DNA from 3 places in the Collimonas sp. genome. Region 1 is predicted to be linked to each of the others. Evidence: predicted binding sites of a transcription regulator. Region 1 holds the regulator's gene; each other region holds the start of a gene.
What was found. Region 1 encodes sigma-54, which starts transcription at its own class of promoters, with help from an activator protein. Its sites were predicted from a motif close to TGGCANGNAANCTGCTTT; they were not measured.
Positions count from the first base shown of each region.

Region 2: ACIQ0R_RS00495 (DUF3567 domain-containing protein) is a predicted target of sigma-54. The motif match lies at 3,760-3,777, and genes of this name have one in related genera.
Region 3: ACIQ0R_RS00555 (TorF family putative porin) is a predicted target of sigma-54. The motif match lies at 4,948-4,965, and genes of this name have one in related genera.

Region 1 is NZ_JBIIVN010000031.1:6,023-16,505, forward strand. Features, by position in the region: gene aroKB (bifunctional shikimate kinase/3-dehydroquinate synthase AroKB) at 1-1,213, shown strand, start outside; gene ACIQ0R_RS03925 (deoxyguanosinetriphosphate triphosphohydrolase) at 1,210-2,361, shown strand; gene ACIQ0R_RS03930 (DUF4197 domain-containing protein) at 2,458-3,147, shown strand; gene hpf (ribosome hibernation-promoting factor, HPF/YfiA family) at 3,279-3,629, opposite strand; gene ACIQ0R_RS03940 (RNA polymerase factor sigma-54) at 3,785-5,266, opposite strand; gene lptB (LPS export ABC transporter ATP-binding protein) at 5,440-6,207, opposite strand; gene lptA (lipopolysaccharide transport periplasmic protein LptA) at 6,204-6,746, opposite strand; gene lptC (LPS export ABC transporter periplasmic protein LptC) at 6,810-7,403, opposite strand; gene ACIQ0R_RS03960 (KdsC family phosphatase) at 7,400-8,002, opposite strand; gene ACIQ0R_RS03965 (SIS domain-containing protein) at 8,002-9,033, opposite strand; gene ACIQ0R_RS03970 (cation:proton antiporter) at 9,169-10,483, shown strand, end outside.
Region 2 is NZ_JBIIVN010000003.1:4,573-15,055, reverse strand. Features, by position in the region: partial or broken gene ACIQ0R_RS00515 (ATP-binding protein) at 1-1,095, opposite strand, end outside; gene ACIQ0R_RS00510 (cytochrome c biogenesis CcdA family protein) at 1,604-2,320, shown strand; gene ACIQ0R_RS00505 (thioredoxin family protein) at 2,339-2,863, shown strand; gene ACIQ0R_RS00500 (hypothetical protein) at 3,108-3,554, shown strand; gene ACIQ0R_RS00495 (DUF3567 domain-containing protein) at 3,817-4,074, shown strand; gene ACIQ0R_RS00490 (tRNA (guanine(46)-N(7))-methyltransferase TrmB) at 4,287-4,976, shown strand; gene ACIQ0R_RS00485 (potassium transporter Kup) at 5,074-6,903, opposite strand; gene ACIQ0R_RS00480 (hypothetical protein) at 6,952-7,347, shown strand; gene rsmI (16S rRNA (cytidine(1402)-2'-O)-methyltransferase) at 7,289-8,191, opposite strand; gene ACIQ0R_RS00470 (penicillin-binding protein activator) at 8,254-9,411, shown strand; gene ACIQ0R_RS00465 (YraN family protein) at 9,449-9,826, shown strand; gene ACIQ0R_RS00460 (phosphoheptose isomerase) at 10,118-10,483, shown strand, end outside.
Region 3 is NZ_JBIIVN010000003.1:18,052-28,534, reverse strand. Features, by position in the region: gene gshA (glutamate--cysteine ligase) at 1-954, opposite strand, end outside; gene ACIQ0R_RS00570 (GNAT family N-acetyltransferase) at 1,474-2,025, opposite strand; partial or broken gene amt (ammonium transporter) at 2,166-3,678, opposite strand; gene ACIQ0R_RS00560 (P-II family nitrogen regulator) at 3,710-4,048, opposite strand; gene ACIQ0R_RS00555 (TorF family putative porin) at 4,117-4,887, opposite strand; gene ACIQ0R_RS00550 (GNAT family N-acetyltransferase) at 5,460-6,140, shown strand; gene ACIQ0R_RS00545 (cytochrome b) at 6,479-7,021, shown strand; partial or broken gene ACIQ0R_RS00540 (phosphatase PAP2 family protein) at 7,172-9,150, shown strand; gene ACIQ0R_RS00535 (accessory factor UbiK family protein) at 10,063-10,305, shown strand; gene ACIQ0R_RS00530 (YifB family Mg chelatase-like AAA ATPase) at 10,319-10,483, shown strand, end outside.

The DNA of each region.
Region 1 (10,483 bases):
CGATCCAGAGGCGTTGGCCGAGCCGGCCCGATTGCGCGAAAGCCATGCCAGCGAACAAAACAATATTTCATCGAGTTTTCCTATGAGCCATCCGGTTTCTTCTGCGAGCGTTATTCCCACCATCAGCCTGCAGGTTGAGTTGGGCGAGCGCAGTTACCCGATCGAGATCGGTGCCTCGCTGCTCGACGATAGCGAGCGTATCGCGCGTCTGGTGAGTAGCCGCCAGGTCGCCGTGGTGACCAACACCACCGTTGCGCCGCTGTACCTGCAGCGTCTGACTCAGACCTTGCAGGAGGCGGGCAAAAGCGTGTTGGAAATTATCCTGCCCGATGGCGAGGAAGAAAAGAACTGGGCTAGCCTGATGCAGATATTCGATCGTCTACTGGCTGCCAAATGCGACCGCAAGACCACGCTGATTGCCCTTGGCGGCGGCGTAATCGGCGACCTCACCGGGTTTGCTGCAGCGGCTTACATGCGCGGCATCCCGTTCGTACAAATCCCGACGACACTGCTGGCCCAGGTTGACTCATCGGTCGGCGGCAAGACCGGTATCAATCATCCCCTCGGCAAGAACATGATCGGTGCTTTTTACCAGCCGCAAGCGGTAATCGCCGACACCTTGACGTTGCACACCTTACCGGACCGGGAATTGTCTGCGGGGCTGGCAGAGTTGATCAAATACGGCGCTGTCATCGATGCCGCATTCTTCAAATGGATTGAAGACAATATCGATAAACTCATGGCGCGCGATAACGCCGCGCTGGCATATGCAATCCGCCGCTCATGCGAACTCAAAGCCGACGTGGTGCGTCAGGATGAGCGCGAAGGCGGGTTGCGTGCAATCCTCAATTTCGGCCACACTTTTGGCCACGCGATTGAGTCGGGTCTCGGCTACGGCAAATGGCTGCATGGCGAAGCAGTCGGATGCGGTATGGTCATGGCAGCTGATTTATCGCATCGTCTTGGCCACATCACGGCCCGCGACAAGGAGCGCCTGTGCGCGCTGGTGCGCGCCGCCGGCTTGCCGACCGAGGCGCCGAATCTTGGCGTGCAGCGCTGGCTGGAATTGATGCAGGTCGATAAGAAGAACGAAGGCGGTCAGATCAGGTTCATCCTGATGAAGCCCTTGGGCGGATCTCTGATCAGCACCGCGCCGCAGGATGCGTTGCTGGCGACTATTCAGCAACTGGCCTCGGAGGCGACACCGCGATGAATCCAGAAGCGTCTCTCGCAACCTATGCCGCACATTCTGCGCAGTCGCGAGGACGCTTGTTTGATGAAGCGCCGCCCAGCGCCCGTACCGAGTTTCAGCGCGACCGCGATCGCATCGTTCATTCCACCGCTTTCCGGCGGCTGGAGTACAAGACCCAGGTGTTCGTCAATCACGAAGGCGACCTGTTCCGCACGCGCCTGACCCACAGCATCGAAGTAGCCCAGATCGCGCGCTCGATTGCACGCAACCTGGCGTTGAATGAAGACCTGGTGGAAGCGATTTCACTGGCCCATGATCTCGGTCACACGCCGTTTGGGCATGCCGGCCAGGATGCGCTCAATGCCTGCATGGAGCCGCATGGCGGCTTCGAACACAACCTGCAAAGCCTGCGGGTGGTGGATCAGCTGGAACAGCGCTACGGCGCGTTTGACGGCTTGAACCTGATGTTTGAAACCCGCGAAGGTATTCTCAAGCATTGTTCGCTGGCCAATGCCCGCGAGCTCGGCGATATCGGCCAGCGCTTTATCGACCGCAAACAGCCGACGCTGGAAGCGCAAGTGGCGAATCTGGCCGATGAGATCGCCTACAACAATCATGATGTCGACGATGGCTTGCGCTCTGGTTTGCTGACGCTGGAGCAGATGAATCAGATCGATTTCTATGCGTTGCACAGCCGCGAAGTGGAGCGGATTTTTCCCGGACTGACGGGACGGCGCGCGATCAATGAAACGGTGCGACGCATGATCAATGCGCTGATCACCGACCTGATCCAGACCTCGCAGCGGCGGATTGGCGATGCGCGAGTGCAAACGCCGGACGATGTGCGCAATGCCCCGGCGCTGATCGCATTTTCCGATGGCATGGCGCAGCAGGCTGCCGTTCTCAAACGTTTCCTGCGCGAAAACCTGTATCGGCACTATCTGGTCAATCGGATGACCAGCAAGGCGCGTCGCATCGTGGCCGAATTGTATGCCTGTTTTACCAGTGAACCGGCGCTGCTGCCGCCAGACTATCAATTGCCGCTCGATGGCCGTTACAGCGCTCAACAACAGGCGCGGCAGGTTGCCGACTATATCGCTGGTATGACTGACCGCTATGCGATACGTGAGCACAGGCGCTTGTTCCAGGTGGATGAAGGGTATCTTTAAAGGTGCCCGTTAAGCCGTAATCGCAGTTTCTTGATTTCATTGTGGCCGCTGAGGCCAGACTTTCTTGTATCTACTTAACTTTATCAAGGATCAATTATGCGTCGCGCATACCAAACAGTACTGGCAGTGAGCCTTGCCTTGTCGGCAGCTACGGCACTGGCTTTGTCGTTGAGTGACCTCAGCAACCAGGATGCCGGCAGCGGCTTGAAGGCAGCGCTGCAGAAGGGCGCTGATGTGGCGGTGTCCAAGCTTGGCGTGGAGAACGGATTCCTGAATAACGACAAGGTCAGGATCGGCTTGCCAAGCGTGCTTGATAAGGCGCTGCCAATATTGAAAATGGCCGGCAAAGGGCAGCAATTAGATGAACTGGTGGTGTCGATGAACCATGCCGCTGAAGCGGCGGTTCCGCTGGCGAAGCCGTTGCTGCTGAATGCTGTCAAATCGATGTCGGTGACCGATGCAAAAAATATTCTGAGCGGCGGCGATACATCGGTGACCGATTTCTTCCGCCAGAAAACATCGGCCGAACTAGGCCAGAAATTCCTGCCCATCGTCAAAGGGATTACTGATCGCAATGGACTGTCGGCGCAATATAACGCGATCATGGGACAGGTTGGCAAGAGCGGCCTGGTGCCGGCTCAGCAAAGCACGGTCGAAGGCTATGTGACCCAGCGTGCGCTGGACGGCTTGTACACCGTTATCGGTGATGAAGAGAAAGCGATTCGCCAGAATCCGCTTGGCGCCGGCAGCGCCATCATCGGCAAGGTATTCGGCGCACTGAAATAATTTTTGGCAGCGGGCCAAACACGGGTAACGATTTTTTCTGAAGAAATAACAAAGGGCGCATTGACTGCGCCCTTGTTCATTCATTGGCGCGAGCTGTGCAGCTCGCAGCCTGGGTTCGATTGACGGCCGGTTCAGGTCGCGGCGGGGACTTCTTCCGGAAGATGCTTGATGGCATCGTGCTGGTGATCCTGCATCTTGTCCTTGTACTTGATCACCTGGCGATCGAGCTTGTCGATCAGTGCATCGATGGCAGCGTACAGGTCGTGAGCGATGCTTTCGGCATGCAGGTCTTTTCCTTTTACGCGCAGATTGATTTCGGCTTTTTGGCGCTTTTCTTTTTCAGTGATTTTATCGACAGTCAGAATCACGCTGATATCGATGACCTGGTCGAAGTGGCGTTTAATGCGCTCCAGCTTGCTTTGTACGTATTCGCGAATGGCTGGGGTTAATTCGAGGTGATGCCCACTGATGGTGAAGTTCATACAGCGCTCCTATGAAGAATATTGCTGGCGGTTCTGAACAGGTTGCGTTGAATCTTTAGGCGAGCTGTCAAGAGCGGACGGCTCTGGCAAGAATCGGTAAAACCCGCCTGCTTTGAACACAGCAAGGGTAAGCTCTACAATCAAACCACAAAAACCTACAAGGCTTTGCGCAAATTAACTGGCGGAATTTTTAGTGCTTCGCGATATTTTGCGACGGTACGGCGAGCAACCACCATACCTTGTTCCGCGAGCATGTTGGCAATCTTGCTGTCAGAGAAAGGATTTTTGGAATCTTCTGCTCCTATCAGTTGTTTAATGAGTGCCCGTATCGCTGTTGAGGAAGCCTCTCCACCTGCCTCAGTCGCAACGTGGCTGCCGAAGAAATACTTGAGTTCAAACATCCCGTGAGGAGTGAGCATGTATTTCTGAGTGGTTACACGAGAAATAGTGCTCTCGTGTAGACCCAGTGTATCAGCTATTTCACGCAACACAAGCGGCCTCATTGCGACTGCGCCGTGTGAAAAGAAGTTCCGCTGACGCTCTACGATTGCTTGCGCTACCCGCAGAATTGTGTCGAAACGCTGCCGCATATTCTTGATCAGCCACTTGGCTTCTTGCAGTTGTGAAGTCAGTGCGCCTTCGCCTTTGCTCTGCCGCAGAATGCTGGCATACAGTGCATTGACACGCAGTCTTGGCATGACGGCATTGTTTAGCATGACCTGCCAGCCTTGCTTGCAACGTCTGACGATAACGTCCGGCACCACGTAATCGGAGGTGTTGGCGGCAAACGGTGCGCCCGGGTGTGGATTGCATTGCTTGATGATGGTTTGCGCTTCACGCAGATCCTCGTCATCACATTCAAGCGCTTTCTTGATTTTATTGAAATCACGTTGCGCAAACAGCGTCAGGTGATATTGCACAATCGCCAATGCGAGACGGCGCGTGACATATGGCACTTTGATGAAGCGATTGATTTGTAATGTCAGGCATTCTGCGGGATTGCGTGCGCCGATGCCGGCCGGGTCGAAACTCTGGACCATGCTCAAGGCCGTCGATAGTTCTTCGATATCGATATCCAACTCGGCCGGCAGGCGCGCGTGGATTTCCTCAAGGAGCTCTTCCAGGTAGCCGTTGTCATCTAACGCATCAATCACCAGCTCGACCAGCGCACGGTCGCGCGGATTTTTAAGGGTTTCACGCATCTGCTGCCGCAAGTATTCGCGCAACGTCGATTCGTGGGCCTCCAGCTGCGGCCGGGCGTCTTCGTCATCCGGGGTTTTTGCATTGCGGGAGACATCGTCGAAACTCCATTCGCCCTCGGTGTTTTCCGCCGCGTTGTCGCTGGCGGCCGGGGTGTCGAAGGCCGCCTCGGCTTCGGTGGGCGAACTGCTGACTTCACTATCGCCGACCGGCGCATCCATGGTCGATGCGGTGCCGCTGATGGCGCCGTCGGCCAACAGCCGCACAGAATTGTCGAGCGGGTCGTCGACCCGTTCCAGCAGCGGATTATCCGACAGTATATGTTCCAGCTCCTGATGCAGTTCGAGCGTAGACAATTGCAAGAGCCGGATCGACTGTTGCAATTGAGGCGTCAGCGCAAGATGCTGCGAGGTACGTAGCTGGAGTGATTGTTTCATGGCGTCCCTGCGGACAATTCACTTCTATTCTTAACTGCGGGGCCGAACCTGACTGCTGCGACGGCACAGCTATCAATCTGCCAACGACTCATTGGATAAAGGATAATGTAGAAAATAATCAGCGTAATTCAACTGTGCCTGATTGCGTCACCACCGGGGTGCGACCAGCGTGCCTACATACGGAAATGCTCACCCAGATACACGCGCCGCACCGACTCGTCGGCAATGATATCGTCCGGGCTGCCGCTGGCCAGCACGCTGCCTTGATTGATGATGTAGGCATGGTCGCAAATGCCCAGTGTCTCGCGTACGTTATGGTCTGTGATGAGAACGCCGATGCCGCGCTCCTTCAGAAACCGCACGATGCGCTGAATCTCGATCACGGCAATCGGATCAATCCCGGCGAACGGCTCGTCGAGCAGCACGAAACGCGGATTGGTCGCCAGCGCCCGGGCAATTTCGACACGCCGGCGTTCGCCGCCGGAAAGCGACAATGCCTGATTTTCGCGCAGTTTTTCAATCTGTAATTCATGCAGCAGCTTTTCCAGCTGCTCATCGATTTGCGTCGCGGTGAGCGGCTTGCCGTTGGGTTGTTGCAGCTCCAGCACGGCACGGATATTGTCTTCCACCGTCAATTTGCGGAATACCGATGCTTCTTGCGGCAGATATGACAGGCCAAGCACGGCGCGGCGATGGATCGGCAGGCGTGAAATGTCGACGCCGTCGAGATCGATCTCGCCGCCGTCCGATGCCACCAGTCCGACGATCATATAGAACGACGTGGTTTTACCGGCACCGTTTGGGCCCAGCAAACCGACCACTTCGCCGCATTTGACGTTGAGCGAGACGTCGTGCACCACCTGGCGCGCGCCGTAGCTCTTTTGCAGACCTTTGACGATCAGGTTGCTGGGTTTGTCGAGGTGACTCAGATTGGCGCTCATGGGGCAACTTTCGGACGTGGCTGAATCACGGCGCGGATGCGGCCGGCGCCGGGCTGACTATTGCCATTGACGGTATTGTTGACGGAGTAGAATTCGGTGCGGCTGTCGTAGGAGATGAACTCGCCGTTGACTTCGTCGGTGGGTTTGTCGCCTTGCAGGCGGCGCATCTGCGCCTTGGAAAACAGCTTGGTGATTTCCGTCTTGCCATCGTATTCAATTCGTTCAGCGTGGCCGTCGATCCACAGATCAGGGCCGCCGTCGCGTTTTTGCCGGAAGGTGGCAAGCTTGCCGGGGGCGGCGTACAAGACTGCGAACTGGTAGCCGGACGGATCGGTGGTTACCACTACGCGGTCGGCCTTCATCAGCAACGTTCCGCGCGTTAGCACGACATTGCCGGTGGCGACGTTGACTTGCTTGACATCGTCGTAGGTGAGCTGGTCAGAGTCGATTAGGGTGGGCTTCTCTGAGTCCGCCTTTTGCGCATGAGCGATACCTATTGCGCCGAGCAACAACAGAGAAAACAAAAACAGTCGTTTCATGAAAAATCCTGAATAAAGGACGGACCCTGGTGGAACCGTGTACATAAATTGTATGGCTTGTACTTAACGCGCTTTCGGTGGAAATACATCATGCACATTGCTGAACATTTTCAGTACGCGGGTTGAATTATTAAAAGACATGCCGGTGCCTTGCAGTGTCGATTGTCCCAGCGTGAGGTCTACCGGCAGATCGGTTTGCATCACATCGTCGTCCGGCAGCAGTAAAAGGTATTCCGATTTCAGATGGAATTTTTCTGCTATCACAGTCTTTGGGCGGTCGGCGTTGACGTTGCCGTACAAGTGCACCTTGCTATTGTCGTCTTCAACTCTGCCGCGGTCTGCGCGCAGGGTCATCGGCGGTTTTTCCTGGTCCAGGCTGTGCACCACAGGCTTCTGGATATCGAATGAATCGTCGACCGGGTTATGCGTGAGCAGATCGCCGGAGATGTTATAGCGCGGTTGTCCGGTTGGCGACATCTGTACGTAGTTGAATTTCTCTACGTAGTAATCGGGCTCCACGCGTGTCGGCTTCGGCAGGAGTTCATCGGTATCCCTGTTCATGACCTGCACCATCCAGATACTGCCCAACGCCGCCATGACGAACAGAACCAGCAGCAGTATGAAGCGCAGACGGTAAGTGGAACGGAGATTTTTCATGATGAGGCCGAGTCTTGCGGAGTTACGCGCAGATAGGCTGCCAACGCCGCGTCATAAGTATTTTGCGCCTGCATGATGAGGTCGCATACTTCACGCGCAGCGCCGTGCCCCCCACCTGCCTGCGTGACATAGTGCACGCGCGCGCGGACCTCACGATGGCCGTTAGGCACGCTCGCGGCAAAGCCGACCCGCGACAGTATCGGCAGATCGATTACGTCGTCGCCGATAAAGCCGCAGGCCTCGGCGTCAAGGCTGAGTTGTGTCAGCAATTGGATAAATGCAGAGTGCTTGTCATGCACCCCTTGCTGGACATGCGCGATGCCGAGATCGGCAGCACGCCTACTGACGATTGCCGATTTGCGGGCACTGATGATCGCGGTGGCGACGCCGCTTTGCTGTAGCTGCTTGATGCCGTGGCCGTCGAGTGCGTTGAAGTGTTTGAGTTGCTCGCCGTCGGCACCATAGAGAAGGCCGCCGTCGGTCAGGATGCCGTCAACGTCGAAAATCATCAGGCGCACGCGCGCGGCGCGGGCCATCAGTTCTGCCTCGGGCAACTGCGGATTCACTGACGCGCTGTTAAACGGAGTGCCGGCTGTCATCAGATAACCTTGGCGCGTGTCAGATCGTGGATATGCAATGCACCGACCAGCGTGCCGTCGGTATCTGTCACCAGCAACTGGTTGATGCGGAACTGCTCCATCATGTGCATCGCATCGACCGCCAGTTGATCGGCGCCGATCGTATGTGGATTCGCATGCATGACATCGGCAATCGTCAATTTGGTGAAATCCTGGACTTGTTCGATCAGGCGACGCAGGTCGCCATCGGTAAACACGCCGACCGCATGGAAACGCTCATCTACCACGGCGGTCATGGCGATACCCTTGCGGGTAATTTCCAGCAGCGCTTGCGATAGCGATACATCTGCCGTCACGGCTGGAATCGCTGCGCCGCTGCGCATCACATCGCGCACGTGGGTCAACAGCCTGCGGCCAAGTGCGCCGCCCGGGTGCGAACGGGCAAAGTCTTCTTCGCGAAAGCCGCGCGCGTCCAGCAAGGCGACCGCCAGCGCATCACCCATCGCCAGTGTGACGGTGGTGCTTGCGGTTGGCGCCAGGTTCAACGGACAGGCTTCCTGCGCTACGCCAACATTGAGGTGGACGGTGGCTAGTTGCGCCAGCGCCGAGGCATCGTTGCCGGTCATGGCGATCAGGCTGGCGCCCATGCGATTGATGATCGGCACAATCGCCATCAGTTCGGCGGTCTCGCCGGAATTTGAAATCGCAATGAAGGCATCGGCTTCGGTCACCATACCGAGATCGCCGTGTGCGGCTTCGGCCGGATGAATAAATAGTGCCGGGGTGCCGGTGGAGGCCAGCGTGGCAGCGAACTTGCGGGCGATATGCCCGGACTTGCCGATGCCCGACACGACCACCCTGCCGCTGCATTTGAGCAGCAGCGATACGGCTTGGGCGAATGGATCTCCAGCGTTGTCGGAAATCCGGTTTTTCAGCGCAATGATGGCATCTGCTTCAATTTGCAGAGTATTGCGGGCAAGTGCCAGAGCACGGCCAGCATCGAACGCTGCGGGTACAGCTTTTGGCAAAATTTTGGTATCAGTTAGACTCATTCGTAGAGTATAAACGAATTCTTAAAGCAAAAAACTTGCCAGTCGCCATCAGAAACAATTAATCTGTCCGCAGTGCACAGTGCACAGCGTTAACCTTGCAGCAACAAAACATTACTTCATGCCAATTTACCAATGATGCTTTCCGGACTAGAACTGACTATCCTGCTACTGGGCTCCGCCGTACTCGGGGTGGTGGCCTTTCGCAGTTTTCATTTGCCGCCGATGCTGGGTTATCTGGTGGTCGGGATTGTGATCGGCCCCCACGCGCTTGGCTTTGCCGACGACAATGCCACCACCCACGCGCTGGCCGAATTCGGTGTGGTGTTCCTGATGTTCTCGATTGGTTTGGAATTCTCGCTACCCAAACTGACAGCGATGCGTCACATCGTGTTTGGCCTGGGCATGGTGCAAGTGCTGCTGACGATTGCTGCCACCATGTTGTTCGGCTGGGTGCTGGCGCTGGTGCTGCCGCAGGTAATCAATATCAGCTGGCAGGCGGCGTTTGCGCTGGGCGGCGCGCTGACCATGTCGTCGACCGCAATCGTGTCCAAATTACTCACTGAGCGGCTGGAGCTGGAAACCGAGCACGGCCGCCGCATTATCGGCATCCTGCTGTTTCAGGATCTGGCGCTGGTGCCGCTGCTGATCGTGGTGCCCGCACTCGCCGAGCATAGCGGCAACCTGCTGGCCACGCTGGCCTGGGCCAGCGGCAAAGCGGTGGTGGTGTTGGTCCTTTTATTGTTTATCGGCCAGAAACTGATGCGTCGTTGGTTCCAGATCGTGGTAAGACGCCGCTCGCAGGAATTGTTCATGCTCAACCTGCTGCTGATCACGCTGGCCTCGGCCTGGATTACCGAGCGTGCCGGACTGTCGCTGGCCTTGGGCGCGTTCATTGCCGGCATGCTGATTTCAGAGACCGAGTATAAGCATCAGGTGGAGGAAGACATCAAGTCCTTCCGCGATGTACTGCTGGGCTTGTTCTTCATTACGATCGGCATGCTGCTCAACCTGCGGCTGGTGCTGGAGCACTGGTGGCTGGTGTTGCTGCTGCTGATCGGCCCGGTGTTCCTCAAGTTTGTGCTGATCGCCGCGCTAGCCAAGATATTCCGCTCATCCACCGGCGTCGCGTTGCGCACCGGGCTGGCGCTGGCGCAAGCCGGTGAATTCGGGTTTGTGTTGTTGAACCAGGCCGGCGGCCTGCAACTGGTCGATCCTTTGCTGGTGCAATTGATCCTGGCCTCGATGGTGTTGTCGATGCTGGCTGCACCGTTCATCCTGGCCAAGTCCGATGCCATCGTGATGAAGCTGTCGGCCAACGAATGGATGATGCAATCGCTGGCGCTGACGCAGATTGCCACGCGCACCATGGCGACCAAGAAGCACGTGATCATCGCCGGCTTTGGCCGCAGCGGTCAAAGCCTGGCCAAACTGCTGGAAGAAGAGGGGATCG
Region 2 (10,483 bases), on a different contig from region 1:
GCGTGTCGGCAGGCGATGCGGCGGCGATGATGCGGGCGTTGCCGCCATATTTCAAGGCATTGTCGATCAGATTGCCAAGGACGCGCCGTAATGCCTGCGGACGGGTTACCAGGGTCGTGCCGATGCGGCCCTCCAGCACCACGTCGCTACCGGCATCGACATAGTCGCACACCATACTGTCGAGCAAGGCATCGGGATCAATCGACATGGCGGCTCTGCGGTGCCGTGCAGGGTCCGGGCAAATGCCACTCCCTCCTTGACCAGATTTTCCATCTCGTGCAGGTCCTGCTGCAGCTTGACGTGCGGGGGGGGTTCATCCATCACGTCGACCCGCAACCGCATGCGCGTAATAGGTGTCTGCAAATCATGCGAAATCGCTGCCAGAATTTGTACGCGCTCGGTCATGTAGGTGGCAATCCGATCCTGCATGGCATTGAAAGCCTTGGATGCGCGCGCCACTTCCCAAGGGCCGTTCTCGGGCAGGCGCGTGGCCTTGAGATCGGGGCCGAGCGTGTCAGCCGCGGCCGCCATTGTGTGCAACGGACGCGTCGCCAGCCTTACCGCAAACCAGCAGCAAGCAGCTAGCAAGAAAAGTTGCAACAGCAGCACCAGCGGCAGCCATGGTGAAACCGGTAAGCCCCACACCGGACGCATGTCGATGGTCAGCGGAGTGCCGTCGCTGAGCTTCAGATGCACTTGCATGTGCTCTTTGTCGCCGGGTATGGCGTTGACGGTCAGCGCGTAGGTTTTTCCGATGCCGTCGGCGATTGATTTCTCTACCATTTGCGACAAGCGGGCGTCGGGCCGTGCACCGGGAGTCGCAGGAATGCCGGAATCGAGAGCAAAAGTGTAAGTACGGCGCGCCAGACGCGGTAGCCACTCAACCCGTTCGGCGGGCGATAAGCGATCGAGCAGCGCCACCGAACTGACTGCTTCACGCTCGATGTAACCCATCATGACATTGGTGGAGGCTTGATCACGCTCGGTCAGCGTCAGCCAGAACGACAGGGTCTGCGCCAGCACCAGGCCAATGCAGAGAATCAGAGTCAGCCAGGCGAACAGTGTGCGTGACCAACGCAAAAAAGGGAGGGTCATTGGTTGCTCTCGATCAATATTGCGACGACCGGAAATACTCAGACCCATTGCGTAGCACCTTGATGTCGCTCTGTGTATCGCGTCGACTATCAGGATATGGCCCAAGATATGACTCAAGACAGGGCTCAGAATTTCCGTACGCGAATGATACCTTATCTGGTTTGCGCCGACCTGCCGCTCAGCCCCTCAACCCATGTAACAAGGGGCTTACAACCTACTCTGCGGCAATAAATGAGGCGTCACAAATACATCACCGGCACTCGAATCGCCCTTTTTTACTACCGATATCGATTCGCCACAGGCTGCGACTATTGCAGGCCGGAGCTAACGGCTAAATGCGCCAGCGACTTTCATGTCTGCCCGATAAAAAATCCGCCGGAGATTTGTGTCGGAATGTATCTGGCTCTGATCCATACACAAAACACGCGGCAATGCCGCTTTAGGGAAACAAGCCAGATACATCCAGGCATTCAAATAGAGGCTAGTTAAAAAACATTGGATGCCAATCATGTACAACCTTCTAGAAACACCACTTGCCTTGCTGGCCGGTATTCTGACCATCGCCTCGCCGTGCGTCTTGCCGGCGCTGCCAATTTTGCTCGGCACGTCGGTCAGTTCTTCCGGATCGGCCCCTAGCCGCACGCGGCCGCTGTTTATTATCGCCGGCTTCATTTTGAGCTTCTCGGCGTTCGCCATGTTGTTGGGCGCCGTCTCCAGCAGCATCCACATCGCTCAGGACGCTATTCGTACCGGCGCGATTGCGCTGCTGGGGCTATCGGGGCTGCTGCGGTTGTGGCCACGTCCGTATCAAATGCTGGTGGCGTATCTGCAAGCGCCATTGCAACGCATGCAAAGCGCTGCGCCGAAAGTACGGCCCGGCAACACCGGCGGCTTCGTACTTGGCATGTCGCTGGGTGCGGTCTGGACGCCCTGCGCCGGCCCGGTACTGGCATCGATTCTGGTGCTGGTTGTTAAGGCGCAAGACCTCGGCTGGTCGGCTCTGCTGCTGTTGATGTATGCAATCGGTGCTGAGATCCCGATGCTTGCCATTCTGTACGGCGGCCAGTACATCAGCCGTCACGTCCGAGTGGTAGCGCGCCATGCCGAAAACCTGCAACGACTGTTCGGCGTGCTGGTGATACTCACCGCGCTGGCGATCTATCTGCAGTACGACGTGCTGATCATCGCTCGACTGACCTCCTTGTTTTCTTCCACTTCTCTGTAATCTGTAAAGGAATATTTTATGCTTTCCCGTCTCAAAACTTTCACCATCGTTACGGCACTTGCCGCCACCGTTTCCACTGGCGCCTCCGCCAGCGCACTGACTAAGAGCTTCGCTGCACCTGAATTTACCGGTATCGAAAAATGGCTCAACAGCGAGCCGCTGACCATGCAACAACTGCGCGGCAAAGTAGTGCTGGTGGACTTCTGGACCTACACCTGCATCAACTGTATCAATACATTGCCGTACGTTAAATCGTGGTATCAGAAGTACAAAGACCAGGGTCTGGTCGTGGTCGGTGTGCATACCCCGGAATATCCGTTCGAGCGCAACACGGACAATGTCAAAACCGCGATCAAGCGACTCGGCGTACCTTACCCGGTAGCGCAAGACAACCAGTACGCCACCTGGAACGCTTACCACAACCAGTATTGGCCAGCGGTGTATCTGATCGATAAAAAGGGTCAAGTGGTCTACACTCACTTCGGCGAAGGCCAGTACGGGCAAACCGAAGAAGCCATCAAGAAACTGCTGGCACAACCGTAATCCGCCGAGCATCCGTAGGGAATCAGCAGAGATCTTGGTCTGCCTGGGTTATGCGTCAACCGCCACACCCGGCGCGCTGTTTAGGAATAGACAGGGCGCCGGGGTCAGCGCAAACGGCTGACAGGCAAACTTTGAAAGTTGATCTGATTTAAGCTTGTTTTAATTTTATTTTCGTATTGTGTGGGTGTGAGCTGAGGAACGTTATTCGTTGCCGTACCGAGCTGTCTTTTCTGGAGGACGCACCATGAACAAGCACATCTTTCTTGCCGCATGGGCATTGTTTACCGCGACTGCGGCGTTTGCCGCAAATCCCGCGCAATCCCAGGATACGCGCACCGTCGCGGCTGCCGTCAGCTACCTCTCAGGCGACATTGGGCAGGACCAAGCGGCGGCCATACAGCGCCAGGCAAAAAATTACCCGCTGGAGCTTGAATTTGTCGTCAAGGCGACCCCCCAAAGGATGAGTTTACGGCCGACGTCCGCGTCAAAATCAGCGACGCTGACAACCATGCGGTGCTCAATGCCGTATCCAATGGGCCTTTCTTCCTGGCGCAATTACCGGCCGGACACTATCGCATCGAAGCGATCAAAAATGGCCAGTCGAAAACCCGCGATGTTGTCATTACCAGCGGCTCTCATCAGCACATGCTGTTTGAATGGATCGAGTGACAGCTATAAAACATGGCGATAGGCAAATATTTATTCGCTTGTAGCGAAAATGCATTGCCTTAATGAATATTTAATCTGTGATAAACATTTGCCGTGGCGTACCATATGACAAAATGGCTACGTTAATTCTTTGATCAGTGAATTTTGGCCGGTGCATATGTCCATCCAGACAGAAATAACTTTCTTCAATCAGGAGCAAGGAGCTAAAAAATAATATTTTTGCGGGCTGACTTGAAAACTGCTTACTTGATCATTACCTTCTGTATTAACTACCGGGAGCGCATATGAACCTGATTTATAACAGTGGCCAATACAGCGTCGTCGAATTTGTTGCAGACGAACAACGCGAAGCTCTGCGTTTCGGAGGCTATGAAATCGTCGATAAGTCGTTCAAGCGCGAGATTTTCATTGCTGGTGCTTTAGCAGAGTTTTTCCGTAAAGGGGTCGAAGATCTGATTGCAACAGAACCGAGCATCGAAGATATCGATGCTTTTCTGGGCAGTTATGACTCCTTGATGAGCCAGCCAGTGACGTTGCAGTAATCCCGGCACCTTGCTTCTTCGCCGTTCCAGCACGTGCGCTGGAACGCGCTGCCGTGCCGCCGCCTGAACTGCTGTCGCCGACGCTGCTGCGGGTGCGTTGCGCTTATCTCTAAGTTTTATATTTCTAAATTTTATATCTTCAAGATTTATATTTTTGCGTTTGTTTTATATCTTTACGCTTCCTGTCTTTACGTCTTCCATCGCTACGTTTCATGTTTGCCAACTCCAACCCCATTCACAGCGCGCAAACCGGCATCCATGAGCAGCTAGCGGCAACCGTGGCCAGACATGCCGCACACACATTTCAGAAACCAGTCAGCGGCTACAACCAGGCCGCATTCGATGCCAGTATTGCCGCCTGGCGTGCCGCCGGTTGTCTGCCACCGATACTGGATGCCGGTTGCGGAGTTGGCTTGTCAACCATGCATCTGGCGGCGCAATACCGGGATCATTTCGTCATCGGCGTCGATCAATCGGCAGACCGGGTCGGGCGTAACACGCTATGGTCCGGTAGCACGCCGCAGCCGCAGAATTTCATCAGGATACGTGCCGATCTGGTAGATTACTGGTGCTTACTGCTGGCGGCTAACATTTATCCGGCACGGCATTACCTGCTGTATCCAAATCCCTGGCCGAAAATCGGCCAGTTGAGCCGGCGCTGGCATGCCCACCCGGTATTTCCAGATATCGTCGCGCTGGGCGGCATTCTCGAATGCCGTAGCAACTGGCAAATCTATGTGGAAGAATGCGCCAGCGCGCTGACGCAATTGAGCGGTATTCATGTCAACTGCGAGCCATACCAGACGACGGTCCCTATCACGCCGTTCGAGAATAAATATCTGGCTTCGGGACATCAGTTATGGCGTTGTCGGGTGCAGCTCGGCCAGCCGGCAACAAAGTAAGGGCGCCAGCCGCCAGCGCCGCTTCCGCCGCGACCATCGGCAGCCGGCGCGAATGACAGACGCAAGCCGGCACGGCTTGCGCTGAGGGGCACAACGCTTAAATTTCGACTTTGGTGCCCAATTCAACCACACGATTGACCGGGATGTGGAAAAAGTCGGATGGCTTGGCGGCATTCTGATACATCCACGCGAACAGCTTTTCGCGCCATAGCTGCATGCCCGGGATCTTGCTCGGGACAACCGTGTCGCGGGCCAGGAAGAACGAGGTATCCATGACGTCGAACTCTAGCCCGAACTGGGCTGTGGTCAAGGCCATCACGGTCTGCACATCCGGCGCTTCCTTGAAGCCGAATGCCGCACGCAGGACATAGATATCCTTGCCCAGTTCGCGCAATGTCAGGCGCTTGCTGTCTTCGACGAAAGGGACGTCCCAAATGCTGACCTTCATGAAAAACACGCGCTTGTGCAGGATACGGTTGTGCTTCAGGTTGTGCAGCATCGCCACCGGCACCGTATTGACATTGCCGGTCATGAATACCGCCGTACCTTCAACCCGGTGCGGCGGGTGCGCCAGCAGCCCTTCGACAAAAGGCTCAAGCGGAATCCCTTCATCCTTGGTGCGCTCACGCAGCAGCATGCGACCAGCGTACCAGGTCATCAGCAAGAAGAAGGCAAAGCCGCCGAGCAGCAACGGGAACCAGCCGCCGTAGACAATCTTTAGCAGGTTGGCGGCGAAAAACGCAAAGTCGACAACGAAGAAAGCACTGATGACCAACGCCACCAGAAAAGGATTCCATTTCCAGACGGTGCGCATGACCACCGCTGCCAGCACTGTGGTGATCAGCATGGTGCTGGTCACGGCGACGCCATAGGCGGCGGCCAGGTTGTCGGATTTCTTGAACGCCAGCACAACTGCTACCACCAGAATCAACAGCATCCAGTTGATCATCGGGATGTAGATCTGGCCGCGTTCGTCTTCAGAAGTGTGCAGGATACGCATGCGCGGCACAAAGCCCAGCAGGATGGCCTGACTGGTCAGCGAAAACGCACCGGAAATTACTGCCTGCGATGCGATCACGGTAGCGGCGGTCGCCAGAATCACCATCGGCACCAGCAAGGCGTCCGGCACCATCAGGTAGAAAGGGTTCTCAATCGCACTCGGGTTGGCCAGCAAGTTGGCGCCCTGGCCAAAGTAATTCAGCAGCAGGCATGGCATTACGGTGTACAGCCAGGCAAAGCGGATAGGACGAATCCCGAAGTGCCCCATGTCGGCATACAAGGCTTCAGCGCCGGTGAGCACCAGCACCACTGAGCCGAGCACCTTGAACGCCTGCAGCGTATGAGCCTCCATGAACGCATAGGCATAATAAGGATTGATCGCTACCAGAATTTGCGGCGCCTTGACCACATTGAAAATGCCCAGCAGACCCAGCGACAAAAACCAGAAAAACATGACCGGACCGAAAAATTTGCCGACCACGGTGGTGCCATGCTTTTGAATCAGGAACAAGCCGATCAGGATGATCAGCGATAGCGGCACCACGTAGCGGCTCAGGCCCGGCGTGGCGATTTCCAGCCCCTCCACCGCCGACAGCACCGAGATGGCTGGCGTGATCACGACGTCGCCGTAAAACATGCAGGCACCGAACACACCCAGCATCATCAACGTCTTGGCGCGCCGCGAGCCGTGCCTGGCCGTGCGCAGCGACAGTGCCATCAATGCCAGCACACCGCCTTCGCCGTTATTGTCGGCCCGCATCACGAACAGCACATACTTGAGCGACACCACGATGGTGATCGCCCAGAACAGCATCGAGATAATCCCCAGCACCCCATCCGGCGAGAACGAGATGCCATGTTCGGCGCTGAAACATTCTTTCAATGCGTACAACGGACTGGTGCCGATATCGCCGAACACGATCCCCATTGCAGCCAGCGTGATGATGTGTAGACGGGATGACTTGAATCCGGCGCTATGACCGCTGGTTTGCGTATTGCTCATGGTTTCTCTCATCTTATTGGTAAGGGCAAGTCCGGCATTCTGGAATGCATGGACCACTTACTTCCGATTATTCTGATTATTTCTTTTCAGATATTTTTTGACGCGTCGCACAAGGTGGCGGATTTTACTATCGAACCCTGGCCCGAACTAATTTGCGGTGCCAATGCCGTTGTGAAAATACATCGCCGCTTTGCTGAAGAGGTGTTTATCAGCTGGTCCCGACACACCGCCACATCAGAAAAGCCAACCAATAACAAAAAATTAATGACAAAACATTCGCCACATGCCGCTGCAAGCCTGCCGTCAAAACCTACTCGCCCTTCAGGACCAACGCTCTTTCATACAAAGCATTTTTCTTTTGACCAGTAATTTGCGCCGCCAATGCCGAAGCTTGCTTGATCGACAATTCTGCCAACAGAATCTTCAATACCCGCTCTCCTTCCGCGCTGTCGTCCAGCGCAACCGGCGCGGCCTCGATCAACACGACAAACTCGCCTTTTTGCCGGTTGGTGTCGGCCGCCAGCCATGCCGGAGCGTCGCCCAAGGCACAGCGATGCACGCTTTCAAACAGTTTGGTGAGCTCGCGCGCCAGCACCACCTGGCGTTGCGGGCCGAATGCCAGCAACAGCGCGTCGACGGTTTCGACGATGCGATGCGGAGCCTCATACAGCACCAGCGTGGCGCTGGCACCAACCAGGCCGCTGAGCACGATCTCACGCTGCCGTCCTTTGCTGGGCAAGAAGCCGATAAACTGGAACTGATCGTTGACCAGGCCGCTGACCGACAGCGCGGCGATGGCCGCCGCCGGCCCCGGCAACGGCAGCGCACGTAAGCCGGCGCGCAGCACCGCATCGACAATCCGCGCGCCCGGGTCCGATACTGCGGGGGTGCCGGCATCGGACACCAGCGCGATCCTCTCGCCGGCCTGCAGGCGGGCGACGATCTTATCGGCCGCTTCGCGCTCATTGTGCTCATGCGCCGCCAGTAAAGTCTTGGATAAACCATAACGGCTTAGCAAATGGGCAGTATTGCGCGTATCTTCACAGGCCACCGCATCGACCATCGATAATACGTGCAGTGCGCGCAAGCTGATATCGCAGACATTCCCGATAGGCGTAGCCAGCACATATAATGTTGACGCGGGATACGCCTGCTGCGCTACCTCATCCAGGATTGACGAATTGACGAGAGCGCTGGCAGATTGATGAGTCATGGGGAGTCATGGGGAGTCATGGGGAGTCATGGGGAGTCATGGGGAGTCATGGGGAGTTATGCATGTTTTGTAAATGGGTCAAGCTGACATTGGTGGCAGGGATCCTGTTGAACGGATTGTGCCCGGCTGCGCTGGCAAACACAACCATCGTCGAATCGGCCAGCCCTGACCAGAGCGGCAATACTATTCCACTTGCCAGCATCGCGCTGCTGCTGCCGCCGCGTTCCGGGCCTTTGGGTGCCGCCGCAGACGCCGTGCGCGCCGGCTTCCTGAACGCCTATGAACGCGACAAGAGCGATCTGACGGTCAGCGTCATCGAAGCCGCCGATACCGCCGCCGACATGCTGGCCGCTTATACAGAAGCCAGCAATAAATTCGATATTCTGGTCGGCCCACTATCGCGCACCGGGATCACGGCCATCGTACAGAGGGGCCACATGAGCAAACCGACGATTGCACTGACTCAGCCCGATCTGCCGGCCGGCCAGGAACCGATGCTGCCGCCACAGATGCTGCCGATCGGACTGTCGATAGAAGCCGAAGCACGCCAGGTCGCCAACCGGGTAGACGCCGAACTGGCGCCCGGCAAGGTGTTCGTGCTGAGCACCAGCGTGGCCTGGCAAAAGCGGGTTGCCGCCGCATTCGCGCAGCAGTTGCAAGGCAGCAGCCTGCGCGCAGAGCTGATGACTTTTGCGATGGCCGACGGCGCCATCAACCCCGCCGCGCTGATACAACTGCAACAACGTATCGAGAGCGAAAGGCCGCGCCTGCTGTTTGCCGCCCTCAACGCCGACCAGACCAGGCAGATCCGCAACGCGATCGGCGAGGAGACGCCGATCTATGGCATTTCGCAACTGAATCCGCTGGCTCTCGACGATACCAATCCTGAGCACCAGATCCCTGAGTTGAATGGGGTGCGGCTGCTCGATATTCCCTGGCAAGTGGAGCCTGACCATCCGGCGGTGATGGCCTATCCGCGCCGCAGCGATAGCCCTGGGCAGCAACCCAATGCTGATCTGGATCGCTTGTACGCGCTCGGCATCGATGCCTTTCGGATTGCGCGAGAAGTAGCGACGCGCAACATTGTGTTCCAGATCGACGGCGTCACCGGCCGGCTCAACGTCCGTTTTGGCGCCGGCATCGGCACACCGAGTTTTGAACGCATCGAGCCGGAGGCGGTATATCAGAACGGTATCGTCAGGCCGCTGTACATACACTGAGCGCGATGTTGCCGCGTCGTTGCATGCAATCGCTGTCATGAGTCTCCTCGACACCGTCATCCAGGGCCTTTCAAGCCGACGCGGCCAGGCCGCTGAGGATATCGCGCTGGTCTATTTGCAGAAGCGCGGATTGCAACTGGTAGAACGCAATTTCCGCTGCAAGGGTGGTGAAATCGATTTGATCCTCAGCGAGCCGGGAGCATCCCGTCAACTGGTGTTTGTCGAAGTCAGGCAGCGCAGCAGCAAGCGCTACGGCGGTGCCGCAGCCAGTGTCACGCACCGCAAACAAACCAAGCTGATTATCGCCGCCCAGGTTTTTTTGCAACGCCATGCGGCGCCTCCGGCCTGCCGCTTTGACGTCGTAGCGATTGACGGCGAGCACATCGAATGGATCAGAAACGCGTTCGAGACCTGATCCTCGCTCACGGTTGTGCCGGGAATCCGGCAGCGCCAGCTATAATCTGGCCAACACAACCACTGACTATCGAAATCCAGCTTATGATCCGACTCATTTAACCAGCTTATTTGCAAGCTTACTAACCGGCTTACTAACCGGCTTACTAACCGGCTTATTGACAGGCTTACTAATTGGCTTACTAATTGGCTTATTAACCAGAAAACAATTCCGAGCAGAGCGCATGGCAAGTAAAGCTTGAAATCGCCACGCGCATTTTCGGTAGTATCCACCACCATCCACACCGACATCATGATAAATCAACGTATCCTGGCGCACTTCAACGAAAGTGCCGAACTCAAAGCTCGCTCAGCTGAGGTCCTGGCCGGACCGATTTCCAGTGCGATTGAACTTATGTTCTCAGCGCTGTCCAACGGCAACAAGATTCTTGCTTGCGGCAACGGCGGTTCGGCTGCCGATTGCCAGCATTTTGCGGCGGAACTGGTCGGACGCTTTGAACGCGAGCGGCTACCGCTACCAGCTCTGGCGCTGAGCACCGATACCTCGATCATCACGGCGGTCGGTAACGATTACAGCTTCAACGAAATCTTTTCGAAACAGGTGCAGGCATTTGGACAGGCTGGCGATGTGCTGCTGGCATTTTCCACCTCGGGAAAT
Region 3 (10,483 bases), on a different contig from region 1:
CTTGCCTTGCGAGAGTTTCTCGCGCTGCTTGCGACTGAGTTCCTTGATCTGACCGACTTCAGTCACGCTCATCACGCACATGCCGTCGGTGCCGGCATCGGCTTTGACGATCACAAACGGTTTTTCCGTGATGCCGTATTCCTTGTATTTCTTACGGATCTTCGCCAGCAGTGAACTGACGCTAGCGGCCAGCTTGTCTTCACCGTCGTTGGCCTGGAAATCAACCTGATCGACCTTGGCGAAGAAAGGATTGAGCATCCACGGATCGACATCAACCAGCTTGGCGAATTTCTTCACCACGTCGTCGTAGGCGGAAAAATGGTTGCTCTTGCGGCGCACCGTCCAGCCGGCATGCAGCGGCGGCAGCAGGTTTTGTTCGTTGAGGCGTTCCAGGATGCCCGGCGTGCCGGAGGGCAGATCACTATTCAACAGGATGGTGCACGGATCGAAATTCTTTAGACCCAGGCGACGGCCGTTGGCGGAGCGTTCAAGCGGCTCCAGCGTGATGGTGCTGCCGTCCGGCAGTTCGATGGTCTGCGCGTCTTTCAAATCCGGCGACAACGAGCCGAGCCGGACATGCAGGCCGGTCTGGCGGAAAATCTGCATCAGCCGGGCGACATTCTGCAAATAAAAAGTATTGCGCGCGTTCATCTCCGGCAACAACAACAAATTTTTGGCGTCCGGACAATATTTTTCGATGGCGGCCATCGCCGCCTGGACCGCCAGCGGCAGCATTTCCGGTGAGAGATTATTGAAACCACCCGGAAACAGGTTGGTATCGACCGGCGCCAGCTTGAAGCCTGAATTGCGCAAATCCACCGAGCAATAGAACGGCGGCGTATGCTCTTGCCATTCCATGCGGAACCAGCGCTCAATGGCCGGGGTAGCTGTGAGAATTTTCTTTTCTAGGTCAAGCAAGGGGCCATTCAGGGCCGTGACTAGGTGGGGAACCATAAAAACTTTCTCTGTGAAACTAAATGGCGTCGTTTAAAGCTGATTTTTAAAGCTAATTAATTGCAAATTAATCGCCAATTACTAACTAATTACTAGCTAATTACTAACTAATTACTAGCTAATTACTAGCTAATTACTAGCTAATTACTAGCTAATTACTAGCTAATTACTAGCTAATTACTAGCTAATTACTAGCTAATTACTAGCTAATTACTAGCTAATTACTAGCTAATTACTAGACAACAGCCTCTTGCGAAAGTGTATTCGGCGTCAAAACCAGATACGCAGAAGAGACGCCGATTCTAACGGCAATTGCACAATTTCGCCGCTCCGCCGACGCACTGTTGCTAAAACGGTGTGGAAACCCGGTGGTGAGGAAGCTCGGCAAGCCTGCGTCAGCTTTAAGTCGGGCCGCTTGCGTTTTTTTAAAGTACCCGGAAAGAAAAAAAGCGCCCTCTTGGTGCCTTCTGCATCATGTCACATTGACATCAATTCGGATAGTATCTCATTGCGCCGCGCTCAAACCAGTTTCTTGTACATGAAACTGGTGTCGGCCAACCTGCCGGTAGTCGAGCGTGCGTAGTCGGGAATCACTCCTGCCAACTGATAGCCGAGGGAGCGATACAGCGATTCCCCGGCATCACCGGTGCGTGTGTCGAGCGTCAATAGAGAACGGCCCTCGGCACGGGCGACCGCCTCGGCCTGTTGCATCAGGCTGCGCGCTACGCCTTGACGACGCGCGTCGGGATGCACCAGCAACTTGGAAATCTCGGCCCGATGGCTGCCATTGGCTGGCGTGGCCAGCAGCACCTGCACCGTGCCAACCACTTGCCCGGCAACCCGCGCCACCAGCAGACGACGGCCACCGCTGACCAGCGAACCATTGACGCCATACCAGAATGAAAACGCATCCTCGGCATCCGGCACGCCCAAAAAGCCGACACTGGCACCGTGCCTGACGCAAGCCATCAAAATATCAGCGAGCGCGCCCACCACCTGATCGAACTGGCCGGCCCTGATGTCTTCCACCGTGCACGTTGGCAGTTGTTGCGCCGCGCTACTCGGGTTCACTTTGACCACTCCGTATACAGATAAAACTCAACAGCTTAAACACAAAATCCCAGGTTATGACTGCGGACCCGGGATCACATGGCTTCGATCAAACCGCCGGATGGCCGCCGCTGCGGCCATCCGGCAAAATCAAACTAGACTTAATAGTGATAGGCGGATTCGCCGTGGCTGGAGATATCCAGGCCTTCGCGCTCTTGCTCTTCAGTCACACGCAGTCCCATGACGATGTCGACCAGCTTGAACGCGATGAACGAAACCACGCCGGACCAGATCAACGTCGTCATCACACCTTCGAACTGGATCCACAGCTGGCCGCTGATCGAATAGTCTGGCAACACGGCATTGGTCACATAGTCATAGATACCGGTGCCGCCGAGGCTAGGCGCAGCAAACACGCCCGTCAGCAGAGCACCCATGATGCCGCCCACGCCGTGCACGCCGAACACATCCAACGCATCGTCCGCGCCCAGCAACCTTTTCAGGCCAGTGACGCCCCACAAGCAGACGAAGCCAGCCAGCAGACCCATGATCAACGCCCCAATCGGGCCGACAAAACCAGCCGCAGGGGTGATCGCCACCAAACCGGCGACAGCGCCGGAAGCGCCGCCCAGCATCGAAGGCTTGCCTTTACCGATCCACTCGCCGGCGCTCCAGCTGAGGACGGCAGCAGAAGTCGCCAACAGAGTATTGATGAATGCCAGCGCGGCACTACCGTTTGCTTCCAACGCCGAACCACAACAACGAAGCGCCAACCATGGTCAAGGCCAGGCTGTGCGGCTTGAACGCCTCCTTGCCGAAACCGACGCGCTTGCCGATCACATACGAACCAACCAAACCGGCGATGGCCGCATTGATGTGCACCACGGTGCCGCCGGCGAAATCGAGTGCGCCTTTTTGGAACAGCCAGCCACCGGCGGCGGTCAGCTTTTCAGCTGCGGCAGCATCGGTGAAACCGTCCGGACCGGGCCAGAACCAGACCATGTGCGCAATCGGCAGATAAGCGAATGTGAACCACAAAACGGTGAACACCAGGATCGCGGAAAACTTGGCGCGCTCGGCAAATGCGCCGATGATCAGTGCGCAAGTAATGGCGGCAAACGCGCCCTGAAACACCACATAAGCGAACTCCGGAACGATCACGCCTTTGCTGAAGGTACCGGCGACAGAATCCGGCGTCATGCCGTGCAAGAACAAGCGGCTGAAGCCGCCAAAGAATGAATTGCCTTCAGTGAACGCAACGCTGTAGCCGTAAATAATCCACAGTACGATGATCAGCGAGAAGATGGTAAAACATTGCATCAGCACCGACAGCATGTTCTTGCTGCGCACCAGGCCGCCATAGAACAGGCCCAGGCCTGGCAAGGTCATCAGGATCACAAATGCGGTACATACCAGCAGCCAGGCGGTGTCGCCCTTGTTGGGCACTGGCGCGGCAGGCGCTGCTGATGCTGCAGGCGCGGCAGCAGTTGCGGTTGCGGTTGCGGCAGGTGCAGCAGATGTGATAACCGCCGGTGCGGCTGCGGCCGGTGCCACGGCACTGGGTGCCGCCGCACCGGCACTGGCCGCTGCGGATGCGTCATCCGCGGCCGACGCCGGCGCCATCGCGGTAGCTGCAAGCATCAGCGTGCACGACGCCAAAACCGTAGCAAACATTCTTTTGATATTCATATTTTTATCCCCTTACTTAGATTGCGTCTTTGCCGGTTTCACCGGTACGAATACGAATGACTTCTTGCAGATCAAAGACAAAGATCTTGCCGTCGCCGATCTTGCTGGTGCGCGCCGCTGTCTCGATGGCTTCCACCGCTTGCTCGAGGATCGAATCGTCGACTGCCGCTTCGATTTTTGTCTTCGGTAAGAAATCGACGACGTACTCCGCACCGCGATACAGCTCGGTGTGCCCTTTCTGGCGGCCGAAGCCTTTGACTTCTGTCACGGTGATGCCTTGTACGCCAATCGCCGACAGCGCTTCGCGCACCTCGTCGAGCTTGAACGGTTTGATGATCGCGGTTATCAGTTTTATGTTGGCCTCGTTATGGTCAGTTCAAATTTCTAGATTGCGGTATGTTGTAGTTAGCATCGCGCAACGCGTCAGAAGGTTTTTGCCAGTGAGAACACAACACCGTTGCGGCCCAGATTCTTGCCGCTTGGACTGACGTAAGCGCCATCCTTGGCGTTGGTGCCGACAAAAGCCAGGCCCAACGTCACACCGCCGATCTGGTCGAAAGTCTTGGTGACCCCGGCTTTCCAGTCGGTATAACTGGCGAAGCTGAAATTCTCGACAGTCTGGTGGCCAACATGCAGGCCGAGCGTGACACTCGCGCCGACATCAAAATTGGCACCGGCATCGTAGTAAGCGCTGTTCTTGCTGTTGGCGGTGTCAAACAGATTGGTCAGCGCATGCGAGTATTTGAAGTAAGCAGGGCCGTAGCCGAGCTGGCCATACAGTTCGAAGGTATTGGCGTTGCGGCCGATCTGCGTGTAATTGTTGGCCGGGTAGTAGTACAGGCCACCGATGTCATAGGTAAAACCGCCTGGCAGATCGCCGCGCTTACCGCCGTAGATATCCCACTCAACCGGACGCTTGCCGCTGGTACCGGTATTGGCGCTGTCGACCGCATCCTTGATCCATTTGATGTTGGATAGCCAGGTGCCCGCATACAGGCCGGTCGGGTTGTTGGTGTAATCGGCACCGCCCTGCACCGCAGGATCAAAGCGCGTTTGCGAAATGCCGCGGAAACGGTAATCGTTGACCAGGCCGATGTTGTAACTGACTTCATTATCGGGCTTGGCATCTTCGGCATGCGCAAATCCGGTGGCGAAACTTGTTGCTATTGCGGCCGCTAAAATCAGCTTTTTCATGTGAGTCCCTGTTGGTATGTTGAATGAAAAACCGATAAATCGTTACTCTTCAAACATTCCATAGCAGAACCCATGCCAACCGCCGGGCCCGTCCTGTTGCCGCAGTGCTGCAAGCCGCCGCTTGCGACGCATTTAGCGGCAACGATTCGTGACTGTGAATGACAAAAACTTTTCAAAAACAAATAAGCTGCCCAAAAACGCACCTCCATGATGCACGCCGAAGAAGGGCGCCTTATTTTGGTGTGATGATTGCCGCATTTTCCCCCATAGCGTTCAATGGCTCAGCCTATAAAAAGACCGATAACATAACTTCAAGACAATTTTCAATGGTGCACGAACCCAATGATACCATATGGCAACTTTAGAGCAGCATCGCGCAACGCCCCGGATTCAGGCAATATCGCAAGCAATGCAAGCAGATTTTTCAACCACACCTCCTCACCAGACCATGCAAAGCACAGCCATGCCCCAACCATCCGCCACCGACACCGGCCGACCGCTCTCAGATTGGAAGCCAGCACCACGGCCGCAACCGATCCCGCTGCAGGGCGCCAGCACGAGATGCAGCCGATTTGTATGAAGCCGGACATGCCGCCGACGCCGACCCGACCCAATGGGATTTCCTCAGCGCCAGGCCGTTTGCCAATGCGCAAGAGTTCAGCGCCTGGCTCAACAGCTGTGCCGCCAGCAGTAACCCACTGTTTTTTACCGTAGTCGATCAACACAGCGGCAAGGCGACCGGCCTGCTGAGCTATCTGGCCATCGCGCCGGAACACGGCTCGATAGAAATCGGCCATATCTGGTTCAGCGCGCGCATGCAACGCACACGCCAGGCCACCGAAGCGATTTACCTGCTGGCACGCCATGCGTTTGACGATCTCGGCTACCGCCGCCTGGAATGGAAATGCAATTCGCTCAATCGACGTTCGCAGCGGGCCGCATTGCGCTTCGGTTTCACCGCTGAAGGTCTGTTCCGTCAACATCGCGTGTTCAAAGGCAAGAACCGCGACACCGCATGGTTTTCGATGCTCGATAGCGAATGGCCGTTACAACGCGCAATCTTCGAAGCCTGGCTGCACGCCGATAATTTCGACAGCAGCGGCAAACAAAAGAAATCACTGCAGCAAATTCGCGCCGAACAGCTCTGGCCTGCGCGGCTTGACTGCATCAACTGCGGCCGCGAAGCGCGTAAAAATGCTTCGCGGCTCTCACGGCCGCAGTGCATCATCAGCAAGTTGCGTATTTTCTATTGATATTCTTGCGACGCTGCTCCGGAAATGTCGACTATCTGCGTTGCCCCAGCGCCAGCGCCAGCGCCAGCGCCAGCGGCAGCGGCAGCGGCTGCCGTGCCAACCGCAAAGCTGGCGACCACTATCTCATTTCCACAACAAGCCCAGATTGATTGCTTACCTTCCGCTCGGCGATCTGCTAAGTTTGGAGCGAGTACTAATTGGGTGCTACTTGTTATGCTCGCGGCCGCAGGTACGGAGCGACGCACCAGGCGCGGGATGCAGGCGTTTGCGAACAAAGATTCCTCGATCAGCAGCGCTATCTGCCCAACAATCATGTTCCCCGTCTTCGGTACATAGAAATGCACACAATAACTCCTCCTGAATACTCTGCGCCCGCGAAGTTTTTTCATTGGCTGACCGTCATCCTTCTGGTGATCCAGTACTCGATCGGCTGGCTGATGCCTGATATCGGACGCAATACGCAGCCGCTCGGATTGATCAGCTGGCACCTGTCCATCGGCGCGCTGATCGTGTTGCTGGTAATGATCAGGCTGCTATGGCGCTGGATCCACGGCCCGACTGCGCAAGCGCAGATCGTGTCGCCGCGGTTGCACCGGGTTGCGCAAGGTACCCACTTACTGCTGTATTTTTTGCTGCTGGCTTTTCCCCTCATGGGCTGGGCCAATGCCTCGTCGCGCGGCTGGCCGGTATCTTTGTTCGGCGTACTTCCTTTGCCGACGCTCTCATCCAAGGGCTCGCGATTAGGCCACACCCTTGGCGACATGCATCAGTTGCTCGTCTGGGTACTGATCGCCGTCATCGCCTTGCATGTTGCAGCGGCGCTGTACCACCACCTCATCCTCAAAGATGACACACTGCGGCGCACGCTACCGGGCCGCTAAAATTCAGCAATTTCCACACAACGGTTTTAGCCAGACCCAGCTGCAATAGCTGGCGACAATGCGGTGGTTCAACCGCAGGGTATAGGTCATGTAGTTGTAACATTCTGTAACTATGATGACGCTTTTTTTACAATACCTGAAGCCATACAAATGCGACTCCGACACCCTTTCCTGCTTGGTCAGCTGGCGCTGGCCGTCGCTGCGACACTAACATTAACAGCTTGCGGCGGCGGATCAAACGATCCACAAACGACTTTACCTGGCGCACCGTCAGCGCTGATCATTCCGCCACCGCCAGAGGACCCCGGCTATGTCGATACGGCGGCGGTTGCCGCTTCGATTCCGGCCTTTGTCGATAACGCGGCAAGCAACCAGCGCGGCGACGCCCGCTATGCAACTCTGGAAACGAATGCTGGCGTGCGTATTCTGGCCGGCTTTAAGGAAATTTGGCAGCCGCTCACCGATATCGTGGATGCTGGCGTCACCGCTCCCGCCGTGGGTAATTTCCCGGCGATTGTGCCATCGGCATGGACCGGCGTTCCGGACGATGGCACCCCGGGCGGCACAGTACTCAACGCAGCAGTGCACAACGCCAACATACAATACGTCGTCACAGCAACCTCGAACCGCACCCCAGATCAAGCAACGGCAGCTTATCTGGATGATCGGCGCGGCAAGGGATATAGCGTCACCGATGGCATGGGCCCTCTGACGACAGCATGGCGTCAGGCAGCACAACAAACGACAAGCATCACCACAGTGCCGGCCGACGCCACCACTGTTTTGTAAAACGATAGCGGCAACAACACCGGCGTCGGCGGCAGTGCCAATCCGGGGTTTGGCGGCGGCGTCGATTTTGTCAACGCAATGAGCAACAATGGTTCAACAGAACCGGCCAAGCGTTTTTACAAGTACACACGGCCATTCCGCTGGAACAGCAATGTGGTTGTCTTGCCGGCTCTGGTGCCGGCAAAAAGCACAACACCAGCCACCGACGGCGGCTTTACCAGCGGCCATTCGGCAGAAGCTACCCGCGACGCAGTGGCGATGGCCTATGCGGTTCCTGAGCGCTTCCAGGAGATGATTGCCCGTGGCCTGGAATTGGGCGAGAACCGGATTTTGGCCGGTATGCATTCGCCACTGGACGTCATCAGCGGGCGCGTACAAGCGCAAGCCGTGGTGGCAGCCAATCTGCTCGATCCAGCGAATGCGGCTGCCAAGGTTGCTGCCGTCAAGCAAGCGCATGCGACGCTGATGGCGCAAACCAATACCACGCCGGATACCTTCAATGCGTTTGCTCACTCGTCTGACACCAACACTGATCGCTTTGCCGATTACGCCGTCAACAAAGCAAACTATTTGCGCCGGATGACTTACGGCTTTGCGCAAATCGGTAAAACAACCGCGCCGGCGATCGTACCCAAGGGCGCCGAAGTACTATTGGAGACGCGCTTGCCTTACCTCAGGGATGAGCAACGCCGCGTGGTGTTAAAGACCACAGCGATTGCTTCAGGATATCCGGTATTGGACGATCCGGAAGGCTGGGGCCGCCTCAATCTATTTGCCGCAGCGGACGGATATGCTGCGTTCAATGGCAATGTTGTGGTATCGATGGACGCCAGCAAGGGCGGGTTCTTTGCAGCCGACAAATGGCGCAATGACATCTCAGGCACGGGTAAGCTGACCAAGCAAGGCAGCGGCGTTCTGACATTGAGCGGCAAAAAAATACCTGGAGCGGCGGCACCCAGCTGGAGGGTGGCACGCTGGAAGGAAATTCCGTATCGGCCTTCGGTATCGGCGATGTCTACGTTCGCAGCGGTACGCTGGCGAGCAATGCTCCTGCGGCACTGACCATTTCCGGAAAATATACGCAATTGGCGACCAGCACATTGGAGCTCAATCTTGGCAATGGCCAGCAAGGAAAATTTGCTGTCGCCGGCAATATGACGATTGCCGGTGGCACGCTGCGCGTCAAATTCCAGGGCGGCTACAAGCCTGCTCCGGGAGAAACACTAAATATCATTACCGCAGGCAGCTTGAAAGGAAAATTTGATGCGATCTCTGTAGACGGCTTCTCCGCGACGCCGTTGTACAGCGATACCGGTCTGCAATTACGTATCGGCGCCTGATGGCCGGTTGAGGCCGTGAGGCAGGTTGAGACTCGCCAAAACCTGCCAAGACCCGCATGCCGTTCAGTTGAGACTGGACGGCATTTTTATTTGCAAGAACAGCGAGAGTTGCACCCATGAGCGGTCGTTGGGCCGACTTCGCGTCCGAAAACACTAGTGCCTGCACCAACAAATGGACTGGCACGCGGATAAGCGTCGCCGCGCCTGTTGTTAGTAAGAGTCCGATTCGTGTAGACAGCGTGAGTATCCCTGCAATGACGATGGCGATAGACGCCGGAACCGGCGCGGTACGTATCCTCTGTCCATGCAATGTAGATCGCAACATTCAAGAATACCGCCAGTGATATGGCACGTTCGAGCAGGCTGCTGACCGCGGCGCTCATGCGCAGGCGCACGAACACAGGCAGGACGCGAACAGGCAGGCTAGTGCTCAGCAAGGCCAGAATGGCCCGGCTATGAGAGGAAATCATCATGCCCCGGCCCGCCACATCCGCCAGGTGCTGAAGGTGATACCAGGCAGCCAAAACCACACTGGCCCCAGTGCTGCCAATAGCCCAAGCAGCGCGGATCCGGCCTTGCAAGAAAATACAGATCAAATTGGGTTCAAAGCTCAGTTGCCCCTTTTTTGCGGAACAATTTTTGCAATCCCGCTCGGTAACAACATCGTTGCCCCGGCAACACCTGGAAAATTTTCTGCCAGTAGCCGCTGTGCACAAGTCAACCTTAAGTCTCTCAACACGGCCGCCGCAAGACGGAAAATTGCTTAAACCGCGTGGTCGGTTCATAATTTGAATACCAGCGCGGGACGCATCGGTTATCATTTTTCATATTGTCGAGGCGAGCGCAATCGGCCACGCGACGGCGCTCATGAAACTCCGTCCCGCCAGACTTTTCCACCTTCAGAGGACGATCATGAACAAACCTAATTTCTTCGACGACATTCAAGCCAAGATCAATCAAGCGATTGAAAACTCACCTGCCAAAGACATCGAGAAAAACGTCAAGGCCATGCTGGGCCAGGGCTTCTCCAAGCTTGATCTGGTGACTCGCGAAGAATTCGACGTGCAAACGCAAGTGCTGGCAACCACCCGCGCCAAGCTGGAAGCACTGGAAGCGCGCGTGACGGAACTTGAAGCCCAATTGAAGCGCTCTTGATTCCGCCAAGACGGTGACGCTAGCGGTATTAAAAAGTCGGGCGCTGGCAGGCATGCAAGCACCCGAAGTTACAGTGGAAGTCCATCTGGCCAATGGCCTGCCCTCCTTCACCATCGTCGGCCTGCCCGAAACCGAGGTCAAGGAATCCAAGGACCGGGTCCGCGCAGCATTGCAAAAC